Thiohalobacter thiocyanaticus: one gene and its partner. The protein of the gene in region 1 binds, or shares a complex with, the protein of each later gene. Links are inferred from orthologs where the notes say so. Each region holds a gene or a part of one and is shown on either strand. Other genes may lie near its edges. The genes, in order: CFK21_RS10040 and accD.

Region 1 (14,932 bases):
ACCGGCACTTCTGCGCGCCCAGACGCATGGTGCCGCCGAGGTCGGAGTTCTCGTCGCGGCGCTCGATGGTGCCCGCCTCGGTCTTCCACTCGGTGATGAGTGCGATGACCGGATAGGGGGTGTCGGGCCGGAACTCGGTGCTGTGGGCATCCGCCAGGCCGGCCAGGTGCCGGGCATACTCGATCACCGCCACCTGCATGCCCAGGCAGATGCCCAGATAGGGGATGCCCTGCTCGCGGGCGTGCCGCACGGCGGCGATCTTGCCTTCCACGCCGCGCTCGCCGAAACCGCCCGGTACCAGCACGGCATCGACCCGGTCCAGGCAGCCGGTGCCCTCCTGCTCGATGACTTCGGAGTCGATATAGGTGATGTTCACCTTGGTGCGGGTATGGGCCCCGGCATGAATCAGGGCCTCGGACAGCGACTTGTAGGACTCGGTCAGGTTGACGTACTTGCCGACCATGGCCACGGTGACCTCGCCCTCGGGATGTTCCATGGCCTCGATCACCTGCTCCCACTCCTTCAGATCGGCCGGCGGCAGTTCCAGGCGCATCTTGTCGACCACGATGTCGTCCAGGTGCTGGCCGTGCAGTACGCGCGGGATCTTGTAGATATTGTCCACATCGGGGGCCGAGATCACCGCCCGCTCCTCGACGTTGGTGAACAGCGCGATCTTGCGCCGCTCGTCCTCGGGCAGCGGCCGGTCGGCGCGGCACAGCAGCACGTCGGGCTGGATACCGATGGAGCGCAGTTCCTTGACCGAGTGCTGGGTCGGCTTGGTCTTGATCTCGCCCGAAGCGGAGATATAAGGCACCAGGGTCAGGTGCATGAAGATGGCGCGCTCGTGCCCCAGTTCCACCCCCATCTGGCGGATGGCCTCCAGGAAGGGCAGCGACTCGATGTCGCCGACGGTGCCGCCGATCTCGACCATGGCGACGTCGGCATCGCCCGCGCCCTCGACGATGGAACGCTTGATCTCGTCGGTGATGTGCGGAATCACCTGCACGGTACCGCCCAGGTAGTCGCCGCGGCGCTCCTTGCGGATGACGTTCTCGTAGATCTGGCCGGTGGTGAAGTTGTTGCGCTTGGACATGGTGGTGCGCACGAAGCGCTCGTAATGCCCCAGGTCCAGATCGGTCTCGGTGCCGTCGGCGGTGACGAAAACCTCGCCGTGCTGGAATGGGCTCATGGTCCCCGGATCCACATTGATGTAGGGATCGAGCTTCATCAGGGTGACCTTGAGGCCGCGCGCCTCCAGGATGGCGGCAAGCGAGGCCGCGGCAATGCCTTTCCCCAGTGAGGAAACCACACCGCCGGTTATGAAGATGTATCGGGTCATGCGATCCAAGCAGTTGTCGAGGAGCGAGATTCAGCGGCCGGCGGGATGACGCGGGCGGCGCTACGGACGGGAGTCAACGATACCAGAACCCCCCCACCCGTACAACGCGACCCGCATCACAAACGGCTCCATTGCTGATCGTAGGTCGGGTTAGCGCAGCGTAACCCGACACGAAGCCGGCAAATGTCGGGTTACGCCCTCTCGGGCTAACCCGACCTACGGGTCGGGCGCAGAAAAGCGGGGCGGAATCAGCCCGGCAAACGGCTCCATTGCAATACCAGGCCGGGCTGCTCGCCGCGCGCCTGCCAGCCCTCCGCGAGCCACAGGCCGGCCACGGCAACGAGTTCATCGTCACAGTACACCAATGGCACGCGGTCGCGCTCCCAGGGGGGAATGCCGCGCTCCTGGAACAGGTGCTTGAGACTGTGGTGATGACCGCGACCGGCCGGGGCCAGGCGTTCGCCGCCGACGCGGAAACCGAGCTGCAGGCGACGGCCGGCGAGCGCCTCCCGGGCCAGCCCCTGCCCCGGCGTGGGCATGACCTCGAGCCGGCCTGCGGCGGCAGGGATATTCACGTCACCGCCGTCCCAGCCCTGTCGCTGGGCGGGCGGCACGGGCAGCGGCGGCATGGCATAGAGATCGTCCCGGTAACGGCGCACCTCGCCCCCGGGCCAGTGCACCCGCGGCATGGTATCGGCGCGGGCCCCCAGCACGCTCTGCTCGATCTGTTCCAGCACCGCCTCGCTGGGCATGAGCAGGCCCAGGCCATGCAGCCAGTAGCGCAGCAGGTTGCGCCGACGCGGCGGGGTGTAATGCAGCAGGGCCGCGACCGACAGGGTGGCCGGTCCCCGGCCGCCGACCTGCAGCAGATCGCTGATGGCCAGATCGACCTGCAGACTGGCGGCATCGGCCTGGTGGCGGGCCGCACGGGCCAGGGCACGTTTCACGCCCGGCCAGCGCGCCTGCAGCCGCGGCAGGATCTCGTGGCGCAGGAAGTTGCGGTCATAGTGCCGGTCGGCGTTGCTCGGATCCTCGATCCAGTCCAGATCCCGGTTCCGGGCCCACTCCAGCAGCTGGGCACGCGTGACCTCCAGCAGCGGCCGGCACAGCCAGCCCGGGCCGAACACGCTCACTGCGGGCATTCCCGCCAACCCCCTGGGTCCACTGCCGCGCAGCAGCTGCAGCAGCAGGGTCTCGGCCTGATCGTCCTCGTGATGGGCCGTGACCAGACAATGATCCGGTTGCAGCCACTCACGCAGCGCCCGATAGCGGGCCTCGCGCGCAGCGGCCTCGGGGCTCTCGCCCGGCCCGGGCCGGGCCTCGACCCGGTGCAGTTCAAAGGGGATGTCCAGCTCCTGGCACAGCGCCCGGCAGCGCTCACTCCAGTGCGCCGAGTCCGGCTGCAGCTGATGATCCACATGCACCGCACCCAGCGGCATCCCCAGCTGTTCGCGCTGATCGGCCAGCCGGTGCAGCAGAACGACCGAATCCAGACCGCCGCTCAATGCCACCCAGCAGGCCTGCGCCTGGGGAATCCATTCCTTGATGTGACGGGCGACCGGGGGGAGCGTCGAGGTGCTCAGAAGGGTCAGGCCTTTTCGTTGTACTCGCCGAACTCGAGCAGCCGGCGGTAGCGGGTCTCCAGCAGCGTATCCAGAGGCTGGCCGCGCAGGCTGTCCAACTCGCTCAGCAGCCGCGCCTTGAGCAGTTCCGCCATGCGTTCCGGATCGCGGTGGGCACCGCCCAGCGGTTCTTCGATGACGGTGTCGATCAGACCCAGTTCCAGCAGCCGGCGCGAGGTGATGCCCAGGGCCTCGGCGGCATCGGCGGCCTTCTCGGCGCTCTTCCACAGGATGGAGGCGCAGCCCTCGGGCGAGATGACCGAATAGGTGCTGTACTCCAGCATCAGCAAGCGGTCGCCCACACCGATGGCGAGCGCGCCGCCGGAGCCGCCCTCGCCAATGACGGTGCAGATGACAGGTGTCTTCAGTTCCGCCATGACCTGCAGGTTGCGGGCGATGGCCTCGCTCTGGCCGCGCTCCTCGGCGCCGATGCCGGGATAGGCGCCGGGGGTGTCAATGAAGGTCAGCACCGGCAGCTTGAAGCGCTCGGCCGTCTGCATCAACCGCAGCGCCTTGCGATAGCCCTCGGGGCGCGGCATGCCGAAGTTGCGGTGCAGCTTCTCCCGGGTGTCGCGGCCCTTCTGCTGGCCGATGATCATCACCGGCTCGCCCTCCAGCCGCGCCACGCCGCCGACAATGGCGGGGTCGTCGGCAAAGGTGCGGTCGCCGTGCAGTTCCTCGAAATCGGTGAAGATACGGGCGATGTAGTCCAGCAGATAGGGCCGCTGCGGATGCCGGGCCAGCTGGGCGACCTGCCAGGCATTGAGCCTGGAGAAGATGGACTGGGTCAGCGAGCGGCTCTTCTCTTCCAGGCGCCGGATCTCCTCGCTGATGTTGATCTCGGCATCGTCGCCCACATAGCGCAGTTCCTCGATTTTCGCCTCGAGTTCCGCGATGGGTTGTTCAAAATCCAGAAAGTTCAGGTTCATGGGGGCGTAAGGATACTCGGCTGCGGGTAGGGCGGCAACCGCTGCCGATGTTCAACACAAAGGCGCGAAGGCGCAGAGAACGCAGAGTTTTCAATCATGTAGGATGGGCTGGGCAGAGTAGTAGGTCGGGTTAGCGCAGCGTAACCCGACACTCGGCAGGAGATCCTGTCGGGTTACGCCCGAATGGGCTAACCCGACCTACCTCTCATACATCTTGCGTCCTCTGCGCCTTCGCGCCTCTGCGTTGAAGATTTTCACTTTCAGTGGGTATTGTACTCGACCTGCACCCGCCCTTCGCCGCCGGCCAGTTCGTCCAGGCGGTGCAGCAGTTCGTCGGCGGGCTGCACCCGCCACTCATTGCCCAGCATGATATGGGCCCGGGCGCGGTCGTTGTGGTAGTTGAGCCAGACCGGGCAGCGGCCCTCGCGATAGGGCTGCAGGGTCTCGGCCAGGTGCTGCATGAAGCCGTTGCCGGCACGCGCGGCGTCGACCTCGATCACCAGCCGGCGGGCGAAGGCGGCGCGGGCCTGGCTGATGTCGTAGATCTCGTCGGCGGTGAGCTGGTAGCCGCCGGAATAGTCGTCCAGCGCCAGTGAGCCCTTGATCACCAGCACCCGGTCCCTGGCCAGCAGGTTGCGGTGGGCCTCGAAGGTGTCGGAGAAGACCCTCACCTCGATGCGCGCGCTGCGATCATCCAGGGTGGCGAAGGCCATGCGGCCGCGCCGGGTGTTGCGCACCCGCAGGGCTATCACCAGACCGGCGAGCGTGACAGTGCGTTCCTGACCGCGGCTGTTGCCGCCGTCGGCCGGCACGCTGTCGGGGACGACATCGGCGATACGCCCGCTGGTGAAATGCGCCAGCTCGGCCTCGTAGCGGCAGATGGGATGGCCGCTGAGATACAGCCCCAGGGTTTCCTTCTCGCCGGTCAGGCGCTCATCCTCGGTCCACTCGGGCAGTTCGACCAGGTCCAGCGGCTTGTCCACCGGCGCCGGTCCGGCCTCGCCGAACAGGTCGTTCTGGCCCAGGTCGGCATCGCGCACATGCTGCTCGGCCAGTTTCAGCGCCATCGGCAGCTGCGCCATCAGGGTGGCGCGGTTGGAGCCGATCTCGTCCAGCGCCCCGGCCCGGATCAGTGCCTCCAGCACCCGGCGGTTGAGCTTGCGCAGATCCACCCGCCGGCAGAAATCGAACAGGTCCGCGAACGGCCCGTTGGCCTCGCGCTCGGCGATCATGCTTTCGATCGCGCCCTGGCCCACGCCCTTGATGGCCCCCAGACCGTAGACCACCGTATCCACGCCCTCGGCAGTGAAACGGTACATGGAACGGTTGACGCTGGGGGGGATGACGCCGAGTTGCATGTCGCGGCATTCGTCGATCAGGGTGACCACCTTGTCGGTGTTGTCCATGTCCGCCGACAGCACCGCCGCCATGAAGGCGGCCGGATAGTGCGCCTTGAGCCAGGCGGTCTGGTAGGAGACCAGGGCATAGGCCGCCGAGTGCGACTTGTTGAAGCCGTAGCCGGCGAACTTCTCCATCAGGTCGAAGATGTAGGTGGCGGTCTTCTCCTCCACCCCGCGCTCCAGTGCGCCCCGGGTGAAGATCTCGCGCTGCTTGGCCATCTCCTCGGGCTTCTTCTTGCCCATGGCGCGGCGCAGCAGGTCGGCGCCGCCCAGGGTGTAGCCGGCCAGCACCTGGGCGATCTGCATCACCTGCTCCTGGTACAGGATCACGCCGTAGGTGGGCGCCAGGATCGGCTCCAGATCGGGATGCGGGTATTCGACCCGCTGGCGCCCGTGTTTGCGGGCGATGAAGTCGTCCACCATGCCCGACTGCAGCGGCCCGGGGCGGAACAGCGCGACCAGGGCGATGATGTCCTCGAAGCTGTCCGGCTGCAGGCGCCGGATCAGGTCCTTCATGCCGCTGGACTCGAGCTGGAATACGGCGGTGGTTTTGCAGCCCTTGAGCAGCCTGAAGCTGTCCGGGTCGTCCAGCGGAATGGTCTCGATGTCCACGTCGGGCTCGCCGGCCTCGCGGCGGATGGCGTTCACGCTGCGCAGGGCCCAGTCGATGATGGTCAGGGTGCGCAGGCCGAGGAAGTCGAACTTGACCAGGCCGACCGCCTCGACGTCGTCCTTGTCGAACTGGCTGACGATGCTCTCCGAGCCGTGTTCGCAGTACAGCGGGGTGAAGTCGGTCAGCTTGGTCGGCGAGATCACCACGCCGCCGGCGTGCTTGCCGGCATTGCGCGCCAGGCCCTCCAGCGACTGCGCCAGCTCGATGATGCCGCGCACCTCCTCGTCCTCGTCGACCAGGCGTTTGAGTTCCTCCTCCTGCGCCAGCGCCTTGTCCAGGGTCATGCCGATCTCGAACGGGATCAGCTTGGCGATGCGGTCGACAAAGCCGTAGGGATGCCCGAGCACCCGGCCGACGTCGCGCACCACCGCCTTGGCCGCCATGGAGCCGTAGGTGATGATCTGCGAGACCTTCTCGCGGCCGTAGCGGCGGGCGACATAGTCGATGACGCGGTCGCGTCCCTCCATGCAGAAGTCGACGTCGAAGTCGGGCATGGACACGCGTTCGGGATTGAGGAAGCGCTCGAACAGCAGGTCGTAGGCGATGGGATCGAGATCGGTGATGGTCAGGGCATAGGCGACCAGCGAGCCGGCGCCCGAACCGCGCCCCGGCCCCACCGGCACGCCGTTGGACTTGGCCCACTGGATGAAGTCGGCCACGATGAGAAAGTAGCCGGGAAAACCCATCTGGTTGATGACGTCCAGTTCGATCTGCAGGCGCTCGTCATAGGGTCTGCGCTGCTCGGCGAATTCCGGGGCGGTGCGGTCGAACAGCTTGTCCAGGCGCTGCTCCAGGCCTGCGTGCGCCTGCTGATTGAAGTATTCCTCCATGGTCATCCCGTCGGGAATCGGGAATTCCGGCAGGAAGTTCTCGCCCAGGGTCAGTTCCAGGTTGCAGCGCCGGGCGATCTCGACCGTGTTCTCCAGCGCCTCGGGGATGTCGGCGAACAGCTCCGCCATCGCCTCCGGTGTCTTCAGGTACTGCTGATCGCTGTACAGGCGCGGCCGGCGCGGATCGTCCAGGGTGCGGCCGTCATGGATGCAGACGCGGGCTTCGTGGGCCTCGAAGCCATCGGCCTGGATGAAGCGCACATCGTTGGTGGCCACCACCGGCACGCCCTGTTGCGCGGCCAGGTCGACCGCGGCATGCAGGTAGTCCTCCTCGTACTCGCGGCCGGTGCGCTGCAATTCCAGGTAGAAGCGGTCGGGGAACAGACGCCGCCAGTCGGCGAGCAGGTCGGCAGCGACATCGGCGTGCCCGGCAAGCAACGCCTGACCGATGTCACCCTGACGTCCGCCCGACAGGGCGATCAGGCCGTCGGTCAGGCCGTCCAGCCAGTCGCGTTTCAATACCGGCACGCCGCCGTGCTGGCCCTCGGTGTAGGTGCGCGAAACCAGCTGCGACAGATTCAGATAGCCCTGGTTGTTCTGGCACAGCAGGGTCAGCCGGTGCGGCTGGTTGGGATCGTTGGGATTCTCCAGCCACAGGTCCACGCCGATGAGCGGCTTGAGCCCGCCGGCGATGGCCGCCTTGTAGAACTTGACCATGGCGAACAGGTTGCACTGGTCGGTGACTGCCACCGCCGGCATGCCCGCCGCGCGCGCCGCCTTGACCAGCGGCTTGATGCGCACAATCCCGTCGACCAGGGAGTACTCGGTGTGCAGGCGGAGATGGACGAAGGAGACGGGCATGGGGGCAAAGTTTCCGGCACCGCGGCGGGGGATGCAAGGCTTGACAGTTGGGCTCAGAGCCTGGGCGAGAACAACGCAGAGGGCACAGAGGCGCGGAGACGCAGAGTTTCATAAGGAAATACCTGAGGAAACTCTGATTAATTCGATGATTCTCGTCATTGCGAGCGTAGCGAAGCAATCTCACACTGCAGAATCAATCGGTTGGAGATCGCCGCGGCGCTACGCGCCTCGCAATGACGAATAAATCAGAGGTTCCCTGATTAATCCGTCATTGCGTTCCGGTTCACTCGTGGCGCAGGGCGTCGATCGGATCCAGGCGGGCCGCGCGGCGGGCCGGGAAGTAACCGAACATCACGCCGATGGCGGCGGAGAACACGAACGAAAGCAGGTTGATGGCCGGATCGAAGATATAGGGCACCGACATCAGGCCGGCGAGAAACACCGAGGCGCCCGCGGCCAGCAGAATACCGATCACACCGCCCAGGCTGGACAGCACCACCGCCTCGATCAGGAACTGCAGCAGCACGTCGCGCTCGAGCGCGCCGATGGCCAGGCGGATACCGATCTCGCGGGTACGCTCGGTGACCGACACCAGCATGATGTTCATGATGCCGATGCCGCCCACCAGCAGGCTCACCGCGGCCACCGCACCGAGCAGCAGGGTCAGGACGCGGGTGGTGCCGGTCAGGGTCTCGGCGATCTGGCGTGTATCCATGACCCGGAAGTCGTCATCCTCGAACTCGCTGATGTTGCGCCGCTCGCGCAGCAGCGAAATCAGTTGGGCCTTGACCCGGTCGATCGAGGCGCCGGCGGCCACCGAGACCATGATCATGCGCACATCCGTATTGCCGACCAGGCGCCGCTGCACCGTGCGCAGCGGCATGATCACGGTGTCGTCCTGATCCGAGCCCATCGCCGACTGGCCCTTGGCGCCGAGCAACCCGATCACCTCGCAGGCGAACTGCCGGATGCGGATCTCCGCACCCACCGGATTCTGCTGCCCGAACAGATTCTCCCGCACTGTCTCGCCGATCACGCACACCGCCTTGCCGGCGCGCTCCTCGAGTTCGGTGAAACTGCGCCCGGCGACGATCTCCCAGTTGGCGGCGGTGAAATAGGCGTTGCTGCTGCCGGTGACCGAGGTGGACCAGTTGCTGGCCTGGAACACGGCCGTCACTGCACTGCTCACCACCGGCGCCACCGCCGCCGTGCCGCCGATCTGGTTGCGCACCGCCTCGACGTCGGCGAGTTTGAAATTGGGTGCGGCCTCCGCCGCCGGGCCGAAGCGCTGGCCGGGGCGCACCATGAGCAGGTTGCTGCCCATGCTGGCGATCTGGTCGGCCACCGAGCGGGTGGCGCCGTTGCCCAGCGTCACCATGGTGATGACTGCGGCCACACCGATGACCACGCCGAGGATGGTCAGAAAGGAGCGCATCAGGTTGCGGCGGATGGCGCGCAGGGCCAGCATCAGGGTGTTCCACCACATCAGACCTGAGCCTCCGAGCGCGTGTCGCTGTCCACCCGCCCATCGACGAAGCGCACGACGCGCCGGGCGTAGGCGGCCATGTCCGGCTCGTGGGTAACCATCAACACGGTGATGCCGCTGTCGCGATTGAGGGCGGCGATCAGTTCCATGATTTCAACGCTGGTATGGGTGTCCAGGTTGCCGGTGGGCTCGTCGGCCAGCAGCACCCGGGGGCCGGTGACGATGGCGCGGGCGATGGCCACGCGCTGCTGCTGGCCGCCGGACAACTCCCCCGGGGTATGGTGCTCCCAGCCTTCGAGGCCGACCTGGGCCAGCGCGGCCCGGGCCGCGGCATGGCGGGCCGCGGCCGGCGCCCCGCGATAGATCAGCGGCAGTTCCACATTCTCCAGCGCGGTGGTGCGCGCCAGCAGATTGAAGCCCTGAAACACGAAACCGAGAAAGTGCCGCCGCAGCAGTGCGCGCTGGTCGCGCGTCAGCCGCTCCACCTGCATCCCCTGAAAGGCATAGCTGCCGCCGGAGGGCGTATCCAGGCAGCCGAGGATATTCATGGCCGTGGACTTGCCCGAGCCGCTCGGCCCCATCACCGCGATGAACTCCCCCGGCCGGACGTCCAGGTCGATGCCGCGCAGGGCCTGGAAGGCGGCCCGGCCCTGGCCGTAGGTCCTGGTGATCCCCTGCAGGCGGATCAGCGGCGCGTCGTCCGCGGTCATCGGGTCACCGACATCTCGGTAATGACCTCCATGCCGGGCTCGAGGCCGCCGCCGAGGATCTCGGTGACGCGGCCGTTGGTCGCGCCGGTCTCGACCGTCAGCCTGACCGCCTGTCCATCGCGCAGTACCCACAGACCCTGGCCGCCCCCGCCGCTGCCCGCGGTCCGGGGCCGGGAACTGCTCTGGGCCGGCCGCCGCGGCATCAGCGATCCGATCACGCCGCGGCCGGAATCCTCCGCCGCCGTCGCTGCCGGCGGCGTGAAGCGCAGCGCGGCATTGGGGACCAGCAGGGCGTCCTCGCGCACCAGGGTCGTGATCTCGGCCGTGCCGGTCATGCCCGGGCGCAGACTCAGATCCCGGTTGTCCACCTTGAGCACGGCCGGATAGGAGATCACGCCATCGCTGTCGGTGGCGTTGTAGCCGACACGGATGATCTCGGCCTCGAAGCGCCGTCCCGGCCAGGCATCGACGCTGAAGCCGGCCGGCTGCCCGGGCTGCACCTGGCCGACATCGGCCTCGTCCACGTCCACCCGCAGTTCCATCTGGGTCAGATCCTCGGCCAGCAGAAACAGGGTCACCGCCTGCAGCGAGGCGGCCACCGTCTGGCCCGGGTCGACCGCGCGCTCCAGCACCACGCCGTCGATGGGCGAACGGATGCGGGCCTTGTACAGGTTGGTCTCGTCGCTGCGCAGCGCGGCCCGCGCCTGGGCGACCCCGGCCTGCGCGCTGGCCACATCGGCTTCGGCCCGTGCCAGTTCGGCCTCGGCGGTCTCCATCTCGGCATGCGAGGGCACCTTGCCGCCGGACAGGCGTGAGACCTCGCGAAACCGCGCCAGCCGCGCCCGCACCTCGGTGACCGTGGCCTCGGCCTGTTCCAGGGCCGCTTCGGCCGCGGCCACCGTCGCGCGCGAGCGGGCCACCGCATCCTCGAACTTGGACAGGTCGAGTTCGGCCAGTATCTGGCCCTCGGTCACGCGGTCATCGTCGTCGACGAACACCGACTCGACCGTGCCGGACATCTCGCTGCCGACCTCCACCTGGTTGGTCGGCTCCAGCCGGCCGGTGGCCGATACCGTCACCACCAGCGTGCCGCGCTCCACGGTCTCGGTGCGGTACTGCGGCTTGCCGGCATCGCCATTGCCGCCGAACATGAAGTAGGCGGCCAGTAGCAGCAGAATCAGGCCGGCGATCAACGGCAGGCGCCAGCGGCGCAGCCGGCCGCCGCTGCCCTGCCGGGTCAGGATGGCTTCGAGGTCGGCGGCCGGACCGCCGTCGGGTCGGGAAGTATCGTTCATGGATCGATCCTGGTATGTGCTGTGTCCGGCGCCGCAACGGATGCGGATGCGGGCGCCCAGCCGCCGCCGAGGGCCTTGTAGAGCCGGATCTGGGCCGCCGCCAGCTCCCCGGTACTGCTGGCGAGCTGGTCCTCCAGGCTGAGCAGGCTGCGCTGGCTGTCGAGCACGGAGAGGAAATCGGCCAGCCCGGCGGCATAGCGCTGTTCGGCGATCGTATGGGCCTCCCGCGCCGCCGCCACGGCCCGGGCCAGGCGCTCCCGGCGTTCGGCGGTTGCGGCCACGTCGACCAGGGCGTTCTCCACCTCCTCGAGCGCGGCCAGTACCGCCGCCTCGTAGCCCAGCCGCGCCTGCTCGAGCAGCGCGTCCTGGATCCCGATGTTGGCGCGGATGCGGCCGGACTGGAAGATCGGCGCAGTGACGGCACCCAGCAGCGAACGGGCATCCGCGCCATTGTTGTTCAGACCGGACAGGCTCAACGCCTCCAGTCCGATGGAGCCGGACAGCCGGAAACCGGGATAACGCGCCGCCTCGGCCTGGCCCAGGCGGGCGGTCTGTGCCGCCAGCCGCCGTTCGGCGGCACGCACGTCCGGGCGTCGCCGCAGCACGTCGGCGGGAATGCCGACGGCGGCCGCGCGCCCGGCCAGGGGCACGGCGGCCGTCGCGGCAAGCCGTTCGCGCAGTGCGCCCGGATTCCGGCCCAGCAGTACCGCCAGCCGGTGTCGGGCCGCGCTCACCGCGCTGCGCAGCGCCGGCAGCGCGGCCTGCGCGCTCTCCAGATCGGTGCGCGCCTGGGCGACATCCAGTTCCGGCACCAGTCCCGCCTGCCAGCGCCAGCGGGTCAGGTCATGGGTTTCGCGGCGGGCGGCGACACTGGCCTCGGCCACGGCCAGGCGCCGCTGGGCCGTGCGCAGATCGGTGTAGTTCAGTACCACCTCGGCGGCCAGCGAGACCCGGGTGTCGCGCAGTGTCTCGAGGCTGGCGTCGAGTTCGGCGGCGGCGGCCTCGCGGCCGCGGCGCAGGCCGCCGAAGATGTCCGGCTCCCAGGCGGCGTCGAAGCCGGCGCTGTACAGATCGCGCGTGGCGCCGGTCCCGAGCGTTTCGCTCGACGTACTGCGGGCCGCCGAGGCCGCGGCGTCCAGTGCAGGCCCGAGCTGGGCGCCGGCCAGGGCGCGCCGCGCCCGCGCCTCGCGCAGCTGGGCCCGGGCGGTGGCCAGCTCGCGGTTGGCGGCCAGGGCCTCGTCCACCAGCGCGTTCAGCAGCGGATCCTCGAACTGGCGCCACCATTCGGCCAGCACGGCGGCATCCGGGGCGCGGGTATCGGTTGCCGTCCCCCAGTGCGCGGGCACCCCGGGTTGCGGTGCCTGGTAGTCCGGACCGACCGCGGCACAGGCGGACAACAGCGAGGCAATCACCGTGCAGAGCACGGCATGCGGCGGCAACAACAACGAATATCCGTGCGGCTTCATATCCTCTGTCCCGGCACGGCCCATGTCCATGTCCATGTCCATGAGCCACAAGTAACACGTATCCTAGCCTGTATTCGCCCGGGGGATCTGACCCACATCAAGCTCAGGGCGGGGATCCGGCGGTGCCGGCGGATACTGCACGCTCACGGTGAAGGGTGTGCAATCGCGGGCTGGAACAAGCACACCCCATCCGACATATACGGACAGTTGCCGGAAACGGGCCTGCAGCCGATCCGGCCTGTGAGACCGCTTTTCCCCGGCTCTAGCCTATCGGCCCCGTCCCTGTTCAATCAGGCGCCGCACCGGCGCATAGGAACGGCGATGGATGGGCGTCACCCCCAGGCGCTCCAGCGCGGCCAGATGGGCCTGGCAGGGATAGCCCTTGTGGCTGGCCAGACCGTAGCCGGGATACTGCGCATCCAGAGCGATCATCTCCGCGTCGCGCGCCACCTTGGCCAGGATGGAGGCGGCGCTGATGGCCTCGACCCGGCTGTCGCCCTTGATGACGGCCTGCGATGCGCAGGGCAGTTCGGGACAGCGGTTGCCGTCGATCAGGGCCAGTTCCGGCGCCACCCCCAGGGCGGCGACCGCGCGCTGCATGGCCAACAGACTGGCCTGGAGGATGTTGATGCGGTCGATCTCCTCGACCTCGGCCCGGCCCAGGGCCCAGGCCAGGGCCTGTTCCCGGATCTGAGCGGCCAGCACGCCGCGCCGCTTCTCGCTCAGGGTCTTGGAATCGGCCAGGCCCGACAGCGGCCGGGCCGGGTCCAGGATGACCGCGGCGGCCACCACCGGTCCGGCCAGGGGGCCGCGCCCGGCCTCGTCCACGCCGGCAACGCAACCGGTGGCATCGACAATGAAATCCAGTTCCGCCTGCTCAGGCATGGCCGGCCACCTCCAGCACCGCGGCCGCGGCGGCCTGGTCGGCATTGTGCTGCAACTCGGTGTGCAGTTCCCGGAAGCGTCGGGTCAGCAGGCTGCGACGGGCCGGATTGTGCAGCTGGTTGAGCAGCGCCTGGCCCAGATTGACCGGCGTGACCTCGTCCTGGATGTACTCGGGCACCAGGGCCTCGCCGGCCAGCAGGTTGGGCAGACTGTAGTGCGGCACCCTGACCAGCCGTTTCATCATCCAGTGGGTGGCCGGCGCCAGCCGGTAGGCCACTACCATGGGGCGCTTGAGCAGCATGGCCTCCAGCGCCGCGGTGCCCGAGGCCAGCAGCACCGCATCGGCGGCGGTCATGGCGGTGCGGGCGCGGCCGTCGAGCAGGGTCAGCGGCAGGTCCGCCGCACTGCGGGCAAGGATGGACTCGAACAGCTCCCGGGTCCGGGGACTGGCGCAGGGCACGATGAAATGCAGTCCGCGGTCGCGTTCCAGGCACCACTGCAGGGTCTCGATGAAGGGTTGCGCCAACCGCTGTACCTCGCCCAGCCGGCTGCCGGGGAGCACCGCCACCAGCGGACCGCGCTCGGGCAGTCCCAGCTGCTGCCGGGCGGCAGTCGCATCCGGCAGCAGCGGGATGCGCTCGGCCAGGGGATGGCCCACGAAGGTCACCGGCACGGCATGGCGGCGGTAGAATTCGGCCTCGAAGGGGAACAGGGTCAGCATCCGGTCCAGGCTACGCACGATGCGCTTGATGCGGTAGCCGCGCCAGGCCCACACCGACGGGCTGACATAGTGCAGTGTGCGGATGCCCTGCCGGTGCAGGCGGCGCTCCAGGCCCAGGTTGAAATCCGGGGCGTCGATGCCGACGAATACATCGGGCGGTTCGGCCAGCAGCTGCCGGGCCAGCCGGCGGCGCAGCCGCAACAACCCGGGCAGATGCCGCAGCACCTCCACCAGCCCCATCACCGACAGGGCCTCCATGGGATAGAGACTGCGGCAGCCCGCCGCCTGCATTTCCGGGCCGCCGATGCCCTCCACCATCAGTTCCCGCCTGCCGGCCAGCTGTTCGCGCAGGGCGTGGATCAGGCCGGCGCCGAGCTGGTCGCCCGAGGCCTCGCCCGCCACCATGGCGATGCGCAGCGGCGGAAGAGGTCTGGTCCGGCCGGTGTCGGTGGTTTCATCCATGACAGCTGAATCTTCAGCGCACGATGCCGCGGGTCTGCTGCTGCAGAAAGGCGATCAGAGACTGCACCTGCGCATCCCCGCCCTGCTCCGCCTGCAGCTGGACCAGCGCCTGTTCCAGCGGCAGGCCGCTGCGATACAGCGTCCGGTAGGCCTGCTTGAGTGCGCGCAGGCTGCCGGCGGAGAAATTGCGCCGCTTCAGGCCTTCGCTGTTGAGCCCGTGGACATGGGCGGGATGACCGGAAACCATCATGAA
Region 2 (11,712 bases), 520 kb from region 1 along the record:
CGGCCGGCAGCAAGGTGCGGTTCGGCGACAAGCACCTCACCGTGCAGGACCTGGCGGAGTTCGATTTCTCGCAGGTGCAGATCGGCCTGTTCTCGCCCGGCGCCTCGGTGTCGAAGGAGTATGCGCCCAAGGCGGCGGCCGCCGGCTGTGTGGTGGTCGACAACACCTCCCAGTTCCGCTATGACGACGACATCCCGCTGGTGGTGCCCGAGGTGAATCCCGAAGCCGTGGCCGGTTATACCAATCGCGGCATCATCGCCAATCCCAATTGCTCCACCATACAGATGCTGGTCGCGCTCAAGCCCCTGCATGACGCCGCCCGTATCGAGCGCATCAATGTCGCCACCTACCAGGCCGTCTCCGGCACCGGCAAGGAGGCGATCGAGGAACTGGCGACCCAGACCGCGCAGCTGCTCAACGGCAAGGACATCGAGGCCAGGGTCTATCCCAAGCAGATCGCCTTCAACTGCCTGCCGCACATCGATGCCTTCATGGACAACGGCTACACCAAGGAAGAGATGAAGATGGTGTGGGAGACCCGCAAAATCATGGGCGATGAGAACATCCAGGTGAATCCCACCGCGGTGCGGGTGCCGGTCTTCTATGGCCACTCCGAGGCGGTGCACATCGAGACCCGCGACAAGCTCACCGCCGCCCGGGCCCGCGAACTGCTGGGCAAGGCGCCGGGCATCGTGGTGCTGGACGAACACACCGACGGCGGTTATCCCACCGCGGTCACTGAAGGGGCCAATCACGACCCGGTCTATGTCGGGCGTATCCGTGAGGATATCTCGCATCCGCGCGGTTTAGATTTGTGGGTGGTCGCCGATAATGTGCGCAAGGGTGCCGCCCTGAACAGCATCCAGATCGCGGAGTTGTTGGTCAGAGACCACCTCTAGGCTATAGTGGGGCGGACTCAAGAAATTCCGAGAAAGAACGACTAGTTGCAGGATATTTCTCCACAAACACCAAAACGACGGGATCCAGCACAGGACGGGTCCTCGGGCACATGAGAGGAAGCAAAATGGTTAGGAAAACGGCCTTAGTCACGGCCATGCTGGGCGCCTTCGCCAGTCATGCCTACGCCCTGGGACTGGGTGAAATCAAGCTAAACTCCGCCCTGCATCAGCCTCTGGACGCCGAGATCACCCTGTTGTCGGCCACGCCGGAGGAGGTCGATCAACTCAAGGTCCGGCTGGCTTCGCCCGAGGCCTATGCACAGGCCGGGGTCGAACGCATCTACCTGCACACCCGGCTGAAGTTCGCTGTCACCACCCGGCCCGACGGCACCGCCGTGATCAAGGTCACCAGTCAGGAGCCGGTGCGCGAGCCCTACCTCGATTTCATGGTGCAGGCCAGTTGGGCCAGCGGACAGCTGGTGCGCGAGTACACCATGCTGATCGATCCGCCCGCACTTATGCCCGCCGAGGCCCCGGCGCCGGCAGCCACCGCGCCGACCACTGCCCGCCAGGCCGTCCCGGCGCCGGCGCCTTCCCGGCCTGCCGACTCAGGCCGCCGGGAAGCGATCTTCACCGGTTCCGAGTACGGACCGGTGCAGCGCAACGACACTTTGTGGAACATCGCCGAGAAGGTACGTCCCGATGCCGGGGTGAGCATGCAGCAGACCATGCTCGGCCTGGTGCGTGCCAACCCGGAGGCTTTCCAGCACGGCAACGTCAACAGTCTCAAGGCCGGACATGTTCTGCGCGTACCGTCGCGGGAGGAGTTTACCTCCATCAGCCAGGCCGAGGCCCGGACCGAGGTCAGCCGGCATCACCGGCTGTGGCGCGAGGGTCGCAGTGACGAGACAGCCGCCGCACCGGCCGTCGGCAAGGTCGAGCGCGAGGCACCGGCCGCGGAAACAGCGGAGCCGGCGGTGTCCGCCGACGAGGCCGGCCCGGCCGCGACCGCAGGCGCTGATGCCCAACTCAAGCTGGTCACTCCCGATGCAGCCGATGCCGCCGCCGCTGCCGACGGTGCCGGGGGCGAGGCAGGCGCGGGCACCGAAGTGGAGCAGGTGCGTACGGAACTGGCACTGGCCGTGGAGGAACTCGAAGCTCAGCGTCAGCAGAACCAGGACCTCAATGAGCGGCTGGCCGACCTGGAGCAGCAGATCGCCCAATTGCATCGTCTGGTCCAGCTCAGTGATGACGAACTGGCCCGGATGCAGGGCTCGCTGGCCGGCGAAGAGGCAGTTGCCGCTGACGCGGGAGAGGAATCCCCCGTGCCTGCGCAGGAACAGATGACGGATGAAACCGCGGCTGCCGCGGCGCCGGATGAACTGGTCGCCGGGACCGAGCCGGTGGAACCCGCGCCGGCTGACGCGGCACCGGAGGCCCAGGCCGAACCCGCGCCGCCCGCCCTGCAGGAGGATATCCGCCAGCCCGCCCCGGCCCCGGCCGAAGAAGGCCTGCTCAGCCGTTTCCTGACCAATCCTCTGTGGCAGGCCGGCGCCGGTGCCGTTGCCCTGCTGCTGTTGATCCTGGCCTGGCTCGGGGCACGCAAGCGCCGCATGGCCACAACCGAGTTCAAGGAAAGCATTCTGGCCGAGCCCGGGGATAAGGGCGGCGCGGGAAGTGCATCCGCGGCGACTGCCGTCGGTGCCGCTGCCGGCGGAGCCGAGGCGGCGGCGGCCGAGCCGCAGGAAGAGGCGCCGGCGCCGGCGGCCTCCGGGGGGCCGCAGTCTGACTCCTCGCTGTTCACGGATTTTTCCGTCAGCGATATGGGTACCCTGCAGAACGAGGCCGAGGCCGATCCCATCGCCGAGGCGGACGTCTACCTTGCCTACGGCCGCTACCAGCAGGCCGAGGAACTGATCCGGGGTGCGCTGGACAACGATCCCGACAACGCCGACTACCGGCTCAAGCTGCTGGAAGTCTTCCATGCCGCCCGGAACCAGAGTGCCTTCGATACCGAGGCCGAGGCCTTGCTGGCCCGGTTGGAGAACCAGGAGGATCCCGCCTGGCAGCGGGTGGTGGAGATGGGACGCGAACTCAACCCCGGCAACAGCCTGTATCTGGCAGGCGGCGGTGCGGTCGAGGCGCCCGCGCCAGCCGAGCCGGAACTGACCGACCTCGGTGGTATGGACACGAGCGATACCGGCCTGGACGAAGCCGGGACGGCCACTGCCGAATCCGAGGCGGGAGCCGAGGAGGACAACTCGCTCGATTTCGATCTGGGCGAGTTGGAGAGCTTCGCTCCCGGAGACAGGGCTGAAACGGAAGGAGTCGAACCTGCCGAGGAGAAGGTGCCGGGTCTGGCCGACGATGACGAAAACATGCTTGAGTTCGATCTCAGCGAGACTGACGAGGCGGCCGCGCCGGTCGGTGAAGCCGAGGAGGAAGTCGAAGTCGGCGAGGGTGAACTGCAGGCCGGCGATGAGGTCTCCACCAAGCTCGACCTTGCCCGTGCCTATATCGAGATGGGCGATCCGGAAGGTGCACGCAGCATCCTGGAAGAAGTTATGGAAGAGGGCAACCAGGCCCAGAAGTCCGAGGCGGAGACACTGATGAAGGAAGTCGTCTGACGCCGACGGCGGGTCACTGTAGATAGCAAAGCCCGGCACCCGCCGGGCTTTGTTCTTTTCCAGCCTCTGCAGCCGGACTGCACCGGCGGCGGAGCGGAAATTGTGATGCCGCCCCTTGCATTCCCCGGCAACAGCTACGAAACTCTGCGCGCTTCACCCCATAAATGAATAAACAAGGAGAGTCACCCATGAACAGTAAGAATATGCTCAGCGTGCTGATGATCGCCCTCGGCCTGAGCCTGGCCGGCTGCGGCGAGAGCCAGGGTCCGGCGGAACAGGCCGGTGAGAAGATCGACGAGTCCATGGAAGCCACCACTGAAAAGCTCAAGGAAGCCGGCGAGGAAATGGGCGATGCCATGGAAGAGGCCGGCGACAAGGTGGAAGAAGCCACCGAAAACTGACGGGCTTTGTTTGCCGATTTCCAAACCCGGCCCCGGCCGGGTTTTTCATGCCGGGATCAGTGGCTGTCGGCTTTGGCTGGCGTGCATCCCGATGCCGCGTATGACCTGACAACCTATGAGAATGTATCGAGTGCGGCCTGCATGTCTTTTTCCTCCACCGGCAATGTCAGCACCGCATGCAGCGTAAACAGTTCGGCCAGCCGCGGTACATACTGCGCCTCCGGCTTTTCCACCAGTACGATCACTTTCGCCTCCGGAGCATATTTCTGCAGGCTGTACAGAAAGACATCCAGGTTGCAGACATTGACGCCTGCGTAGTTGTTGCCGTAGCCGTAGAAGAACTCCGCCACGACCCAGTCGGGCGGGTTCTTCTTCAGTTCGTTGATCGCCTTGCGCTGGGAATTGAGCTTTATCTGCGCGATCCCGAGACGGCGATACAGCTGCGAGAAGTCCGGGTGCGCCGGCGACTCGATAATGGAATAGAGGACTTCTCTGCCGGCGGTCATCGGTCTCAGGGCCTGCGACGCAGGACCCAGATCTCCAGCAGCGACCACTCCTCACCGGGGTAGTTCTCCTGCTCCAGCGGCGACATGCGGCGGTGGCGGGTGGCCATGCTGCCGACGAACTCCAGGCGCTCCAGCAACAGGCGCTTGGTCTCGTCCGCCTTGTCCAGGCTGAAGGGATTGAGGAAGTTGACCAGCATGTAGCCCTCACGCGGAGCGCGGGCGAAGGCGTCGATCAGCGCCTTGATGACATCGGTTTCGAGATAGACCAGCGAGGCGGTGGAGATCACCACGTCGGCGTTTTCCATCGCCGCATCCACCGCCTGTTTCGCCTCGGCGGAAGGGGCGTTGAGATCGGCGACCACGGTGTCGTCGAACAGGCCGCAACTCTGGCCGTAGGCCATGGCGTTGCCGGAGATGTCGATGCCGGTGGTATGGGCCGGGAAGCGGCGCTCGGCCTCGATCCTCCGGCAGGCGTCGGTGTCACGCCAGTTGTGGCGGATGGCCTCGTAGTCCATGCCGTAGACGGTGGCCATGGTGGTGTTGCCGAAGCAGGCGCACAGGTCGACATAGCGCACCGTCTCGCCGCGGCCGGCCTTTTCCTGCACCCAGGGCAGGATCAGACGGTCGAACATCCGGCGGTTGAAGTCGTCCGAGATATAGTCCAGCGCATCCAGAATGCGCTCCTTGAAGGGAACGGGGGTCTCGGCAACGTAGATATCGTCAAAATGCTGTTTCTTCTCGTCGGTCTTGATCTTCGACTGGCTCATGCTTCGTCTCAGTTGCTTCGGAATAGCGTGATCTTCCCGATCCTGCGGCTGGAAATCAACCTGGGGGAATAATGGCCCAGGGAGGGTCGGTGCGGGTAGAATTCCTTCATGTCCATCGCCTCCCCGTCCCCTGCCATCCGTATTCTGTCGTTGCTGGCATTCGCTGCCGGGCTGGCGCATGCCCGCGGGCCGGCGCTGCTGCTGGGTCTGGCCGGCCTGGCGGCGTTCGTGCTGCTGTCCTGGCCGGCGCGCGGTTCGCTGCGCATCCCCGGGGCCGGACAGGCGCTGCGACGGCTGCGCTGGCTGCTGCTCGCACTGGTGTTCGTCTACGGCTGGCTCACACCGGGTGAGGCGCTGATCCCGGTACTGGGGACCTTGTCGCCGAGTTGGCAGGGACTGGCCGCAGGTGGGGTGCGGGCGGTGATTCTGCTGGGGATGGTGCTGGCGGTCTATCTGCTGCTCACCACGACGCCGCGGGAACAGCTGTTGACCGGGCTGGCCTGGCTCACCCGGCCGCTGCAGCGCCTCGGGCTGGATGCCCGCCGGCTGAATGTGCGCATCGTGCTCACCCTGCAGCGGGTGCCGCAGGCGCAGGAGCTGATCCGGACATGGCAGGCGGAACTGCCGCCTCTGCGCCAGTGGCGTGCCTTCGCCGCGGCGCTGCCGGGTCTGTGGCAGCGGGTGCTGAAGGCGGCGGAAAATGACCCGCCGGTGGCGCTGGAGATCCCGGTGCAGGCGCGCCCGGCCTGGTGGGAATGGGCCTGGCCGGCCGGGATCGCGCTGGTCATGCTCATGCCCTGGTGGGTCGGAGTGGAATGAATGGCATGAGCGCCCTCAAGCCTCTGGTTGCATTTTCCCGCCCCGGTTCGCAGACAGCGCCACAGGGACTTCTCTGTGTCTCTGCGCCTTTGCGTTCTCCGCGTTCCCGTCGCTGCCGTGGAGAGAAACCCTGATGCGCATCGCCCTGGGCATCGAATACGACGGCAGCGCCTTCAACGGCTGGCAGCGCCAGAGCCACGCCCCCAGCGTACAGGCCGCGCTGGAACAGGCCCTGTCGAAGGTGGCGGATCATCCGGTGAGCGTGGTCTGTGCCGGGCGTACCGACACCGGTGTGCATGCCACTGCCCAGGTCGTGCACTTCGATACCCATGCCGGGCGCAGTATGCGCTCCTGGCTGCTGGGCGGTAATTCCAATCTGCCGCCGGAGGTCGCGATCACCTGGGTGCGGCCGATCAGCGAGGATTTCCACGCCCGGTTCAGGGCCACGGCACGCCAGTACCGCTACCTCATCCTCAACCGCGGTCATCGCCCGGCCCTGCTGCGTAAGCGGGTGTGCTGGGAGCATCGTCCATTGGATGTCGAGGCCATGCAGGCCGCCGCCCGTCCGCTGCTGGGCGAGCACGATTTCTCCGCCTTCCGGGCCCTGGCCTGCCAGGCCAGACACCCGGTGCGTACCCTGCACCGGCTGGAGTTGCAGCGCCGGGGCGACCTGATCCTGCTCGACATCGAGGCCAATGCCTTCCTGCACCATATGGTGCGCAACATCGCCGGCAGCCTGATTGCGGTGGGTCGGGGCGAGCAGCCGGTGGACTGGCTGGCCGGACTGCTGGCCGGCCGCGACCGCTCGCGCAGCGGCATCACGGCGCCGGCCGGTGGGTTGTATTTCGTCAAGGTGGCATATCCATCGGAGTTCGCTCTGCCCGGGGAGGCGGTGCTGCCGGACATAGGCTGATCCGACCCACATCTGAATGCTTTCGTGCCTGCGGGCTGCAAAAAGCTGCAATTCCCCTGCAGTTGTGACAGGATTGCGGGTTTCACCCCAGCGAGAATCCGGTAGCCTGTGCATGCGCGTGCGCGTTAAAATCTGCGGTATCACCCGGTCCGACGACGGTGTGGCCGCTGCGGCCGCCGGCGCCGATGCCATCGGGCTGGTGTTCTATGAGCGCAGCCCGCGCGCGGTTGACATCGAGCAGGCCCGGGCTGTCATCGCGGCGCTGCCGCCATTCGTGTGCAAGGTGGGGTTGTTCGTGGATGCCGCTGCCGAGACGGTGCGTGCACACCTCGAGGCACTGCCGCTGGACCTGCTGCAGTTCCACGGCGACGAAACGCCGGAGTTCTGTGATGGCCTGGGGCATCCCTACATCAAGGCCCTGCGCATGCACCCGGAGATGGATGTGGCTGCGGCGATGCAGGCCTGGCGCGGGGCCGCCGGCATTCTGCTGGATGCCTGGCACCCGGCCGTGCCGGGCGGCAGCGGCGAGCGCTTCGACTGGGCCCGCATTCCGCCCGAGCGGCCGCGACCGCTGATCCTGGCCGGGGGGCTGGATGCCGGCAATGTGGAGCAGGCCGTGCGCAGCACCCGTCCCTATGCCGTGGATGTCAGCAGCGGCGTGGAGCAGGACAAGGGGATCAAAGATCCGGCGAAGATCGCCGCCTTCATCCAAGGAGTCAACCGTGTCAACACCGACTGAGGCCATGGCGCCGCTGCACTTCACCGACCTGCCCGATGCCAACGGGCACTTCGGGCCCTATGGCGGGCGCTTCGTTGCCGAGACCCTGATGGAGCCCATCGAGGAGTTGCGCCAGGCCTACGAAACGCTGAAGAGCGATCCCGATTTCCAGGCCGAACTGGACCGCGACCTGCATTACTATGTCGGCCGGCCCTCGCCGCTGTATCACGCCGAGCGCTGGAGCCGGCACCTGGGCGGGGCGCAGATCTACCTCAAGCGCGAGGATCTCAACCACACCGGCGCGCACAAGATCAACAACACCGTCGGCCAGGCCCTGCTGGCCCGCCACATGGGCAAGACCCGCATCATCGGCGAGACCGGCGCCGGCCAGCACGGCGTGGCCACCGCCACCGTCGCCGCGCGGCTGGGCATGGAATGCGTCATCTACATGGGCGCCGAGGACATGAAGCGCCAGTCCAGCAACGTCTACCGCATGCGCCTGCTGGGTGCCGAGGTGGTGGGCGTGGAATCCGGCTCGAAGACCCTCAAGGATGCACTCAACGAGGCCATGCGCGACTGGGTCACCAATGTCGACAACACCTTCTATATCATCGGCACCGTCGCCGGGCCGCATCCCTATCCGGCCATGGTGCGCGACTTCCAGGCCGTGATCGGCCGTGAGGCGCGCCAACAGATCCAGGCGCAGGCCGGCCGGCTGCCGGATGCCCTGATCGCCTGCGTCGGCGGCGGCTCCAACGCCATCGGGCTGTTCCATCCCTTCCTCGATGACAGGGACGTGGCCCTGTACGGGGTCGAGGGCGGCGGCGACGGCTTAGACTCCGGTCGCCATGCCGCGCCCCTGTGCGCCGGCCGTCCGGGCGTGCTGCACGGCAACCGCACCTACCTGATGGAAGACAACGACGGCCTGATCACCGAAACCCATTCCATCTCCGCCGGCCTGGACTACCCCGGTGTGGGCCCCGAGCATGCCTGGCTCAAGGACAGCGGCCGTGCCCGTTATGTGGCCGTCACCGACAGCGAGGCGCTGCAGGGCTTCCACGATCTGACCCGCATGGAAGGCATCATCCCGGCGCTGGAATCCAGTCATGCCCTGGCCTATGCCACCAAGCTGGCGCCGACCATGGCGCAGGACCAGATCATCATCGTCAATCTGTCCGGGCGCGGTGACAAGGACATACACACCGTCGCGGCGCACGAGGGGATCGAGGTATGAGCCGCATCGAGGGCCGCTTCGAGGCGTTGCGCCAGACCGGCAGGAAGGCGCTGATCCCCTATATCACCGCCGGTGACCCCGACCCCGACAGCACCGTGCCGTTGATGCATGCCATGGTCGAGGCCGGCGCCGACATCATCGAACTGGGCGTCCCCTTTTCCGACCCCATGGCCGACGGGCCGGTCATTCAGGCCGCCTGCGAGCGGGCGTTGAAGCATCATGTGAGCCTGCGCCGGGTACTGGAAATGGTGGCCGGGTTCCGCCGTGACAACGACGAGACCCCGGTGCTGCTGATGGGCTATCTCAATCCCATCGAGGCCATGGGCTACGCCGGCTTCGCCGCCGCCGCGCAGCAGGCGGGGGTGGACGGGGTGCTGACCGTGGATCTGCCGCCGGAGGAGGCGGGGGAACTGGCCGGCGAACTCAAGGGCCATGGCATCGATCCCATCTTCCTGCTCTCGCCCACCACCACCGATGCGCGCGTGGCGCGCATCGCCGAGCAGGCCAGCGGTTTTCTGTACTATGTCTCGTTCAAGGGCGTGACCGGTGCCACCCGGCTGGACGTGGACGCGGTGGCCGAGAAGGTCGGCCATCTCAAATCCATCGCAGCGCTGCCCATCGGGGTGGGTTTCGGCATCCGCGATGCCGAATCGGCCGCACGGGTGAGTCGGGCCGCGGATGCCGTAATCGTCGGCAGTGCGCTGGTGCGCCACATCGCCGAGGCGAGCGGGCATCCCGAGGTCATCAGGGAGAAGGTGGCCGAAGAACTGCGCGCCATGCGCGCTGCCATGGACGCTACGCAGCCGGCTGCTGCCGTCTCGTGAAGCCGGGGATTGCGTGACCCCGCCGGTCCCGGGCGCCGTCCGCACCTCTGACAACTGGATATCGAGAGTTATACATGAGCTGGTTCGAGAAACTGATGCCCACGCGCATCCGCACCGAAGGCGGTAACAAGCGTACCGTGCCGGAAGGGCTGTGGACCAAGTGTGACGCCTGCAGTTCGGTGATCTACCGTGCCGAGCTGGAGCGCAACCTGGAGGTCTGCCCCAAGTGCGGCCATCACATGCGCATCCGTGCCCGCCGCCGGCTGCAGACCTTCCTGGACGAGGCCGGGCGCGAGGAGTTGTTTGCCGGCATCGAACCCGTCGATATCCTGAAATTCCGTGACAGCAAGAAGTACCGCGATCGGCTCAACCAGGCGCAGAAATCCACTGGTGAGTCCGATGCGCTGATCGTCATGCAGGGTCAGGTGCAGGGGCTGCCGTTGGTCGCCAGCGCCTTCGACTTCGCCTTCATGGGCGGTTCCATGGGTTCGGTGGTGGGCGAGCGCTTCGTGCGCGCCGTGAACCACTGCCTGGACAACGAACTGCCGCTGGTGTGCTTCTCCGCCAGCGGCGGCGCCCGCATGCAGGAGGCACTGTTCTCACTGATGCAGATGGCCAAGACCAGTGCCGCGCTGGGACGCATGCGGCAGGCCGGACTGCCCTTCATCTCGGTGCTGACCGACCCGACCATGGGCGGCGTGTCCGCCAGCCTGGCCATGCTGGGCGACGTGCACATTGCCGAACCCAATGCGCTGATCGGCTTCGCCGGCCCGCGCGTGATCGAGCAGACCGTGCGCGAGACCCTGCCGGAAGGCTTTCAGCGCAGCGAATTCCTGCTGGAGCATGGGGCGATCGACATGATCGTTGACCGGCGCGAGATGCGCGACAGGGTCGCCCGGTTACTGGCCATCTTTATGCATCGCAGTGCATCCTAGAATCTCCTGCATCAGCCGCTTCCACCCCTGAATGAAAGTCTTACGTCATTGCGAGGCGCGTAGCGACGTGGCAATCCCGCAACGGATGAGGCGGTGTTACGAGATTGCCGCGCTGCGCTCAAGCCAGCCCCCAGAGCTCCATTACGGGTACCCCACCCTCCGGGGCCAGGCACCGCAGTGACGCGCTTCGACTCCCTCGCCGACTGGCTGCGCTGGCAGGAGACCCTGCACCCCCGCGAGATCGAACTCGGACTCGACCGGGTGCGCGCCGTGGCCGATCGCCTGGACCTGCTGCAACCGGCATGTCCGGTGGTTACCGTGGGCGGGACCAACGGCAAGGGCTCGACGCTGGCATATCTCGAGGCCATCTACAGTCACGCCGGTTATCGCACCGGGCTCTATACCTCGCCTCACCTGATCCGCTACAACGAACGTATCCGCATTGAACAATGCGAGGCCGCGGATGCCGACATCATGGCCGCGTTCGCGGCCGTCGATGCGGCGCGTGGCGACATCAGCCTGACCTATTTCGAGTTCGGCACCCTGGCCGCGCTGTGGCTGTTCGCGCGGGCACAGGTCGATGTCACGCTGCTGGAAGTCGGCCTCGGCGGGCGCCTGGATGCGGTCAATATCCTGGACGCCGATGTCGCTGTCGTCACCTCCATCGGTCTGGATCACATGGACTGGCTGGGCGAGACACGCGACCTGATCGCACGCGAGAAGGCCGGCATTTTCCGCGTTGGCCGTCCTGCGATCTGCGGCGACCCCGACCCGCCAGCCGATCTGGCCGCGGCCGCGGCCGAGCGTGGTGCTCACTGGTATGCCCTGGACCGGGCCTTCGGCAGCCGCCGCTCCCGCGACGGTTACTGGGATTGGTGGTCGCTGCAGTGCACCTGGCAGGAACTGCCGCTGCCGGCGCTGGGCGGGGGCGTGCAGCTGCACAATGCCGCTGCCGCGCTCATGGCCGTGGAATGCCTGCAGTCGCGACTGCCGGTAGCGCGTGCGGCCATTGCCGGGGGGCTGGCTACGGCCGTACTGGCCGGCCGCTGCCAGCACCTGACGCAGGACG

Evidence for each region.
Region 2: the proteins of CFK21_RS10040 (region 1) and accD are in contact, whole or in part, in a solved structure (PDB 8UXZ), measured with the Escherichia coli proteins. The link is inferred for Thiohalobacter thiocyanaticus from one-to-one orthologs.

What each region holds. Positions count from the first base shown.
Region 1 is NZ_AP018052.1:2,157,303-2,172,234, forward strand. The notes cover bases 1,910-4,869. They hold CFK21_RS10040 (acetyl-CoA carboxylase carboxyltransferase subunit alpha), read right to left. Parts: upstream 3,891-4,869; coding sequence 2,928-3,890; downstream 1,910-2,927. Other genes in these bases: tilS (tRNA lysidine(34) synthetase TilS), read right to left, coding at 1,910-2,850; dnaE (DNA polymerase III subunit alpha), read right to left, coding at 4,151-4,869. Outside these bases: CFK21_RS10030 (CTP synthase), read right to left, coding at 1-1,339; more of tilS, read right to left, coding at 1,588-1,909; more of dnaE, read right to left, coding at 4,870-7,654; CFK21_RS10050 (ABC transporter permease), read right to left, coding at 7,938-9,140; CFK21_RS10055 (ABC transporter ATP-binding protein), read right to left, coding at 9,140-9,850; CFK21_RS10060 (efflux RND transporter periplasmic adaptor subunit), read right to left, coding at 9,847-11,145; CFK21_RS10065 (efflux transporter outer membrane subunit), read right to left, coding at 11,142-12,611; rnhB (ribonuclease HII), read right to left, coding at 12,879-13,496; lpxB (lipid-A-disaccharide synthase), read right to left, coding at 13,489-14,679; lpxA (acyl-ACP--UDP-N-acetylglucosamine O-acyltransferase), read right to left, coding at 14,693-14,932. UniProt on the Escherichia coli protein: Component of the acetyl coenzyme A carboxylase (ACC) complex. First, biotin carboxylase catalyzes the carboxylation of biotin on its carrier protein (BCCP) and then the CO(2) group is transferred by the carboxyltransferase to acetyl-CoA to form malonyl-CoA.
Region 2 is NZ_AP018052.1:1,628,933-1,640,644, forward strand. What follows is about bases 8,861-11,712. They hold accD (acetyl-CoA carboxylase, carboxyltransferase subunit beta), read left to right. Parts: upstream 8,861-9,782; coding sequence 9,783-10,643; downstream 10,644-11,712. Other genes in these bases: trpB (tryptophan synthase subunit beta), read left to right, coding at 8,861-8,884; trpA (tryptophan synthase subunit alpha), read left to right, coding at 8,881-9,708; folC (bifunctional tetrahydrofolate synthase/dihydrofolate synthase), read left to right, coding at 10,821-11,712. Outside these bases: CFK21_RS07545 (aspartate-semialdehyde dehydrogenase), read left to right, coding at 1-899; CFK21_RS07550 (FimV/HubP family polar landmark protein), read left to right, coding at 1,025-3,526; CFK21_RS07555 (hypothetical protein), read left to right, coding at 3,715-3,927; CFK21_RS07560 (hypothetical protein), read right to left, coding at 4,041-4,433; CFK21_RS07565 (class I SAM-dependent methyltransferase), read right to left, coding at 4,439-5,200; CFK21_RS07570 (hypothetical protein), read left to right, coding at 5,309-6,019; tRNA pseudouridine(38-40) synthase TruA, read left to right, coding at 6,153-6,932; CFK21_RS07580 (phosphoribosylanthranilate isomerase), read left to right, coding at 7,045-7,671; more of trpB, read left to right, coding at 7,676-8,860.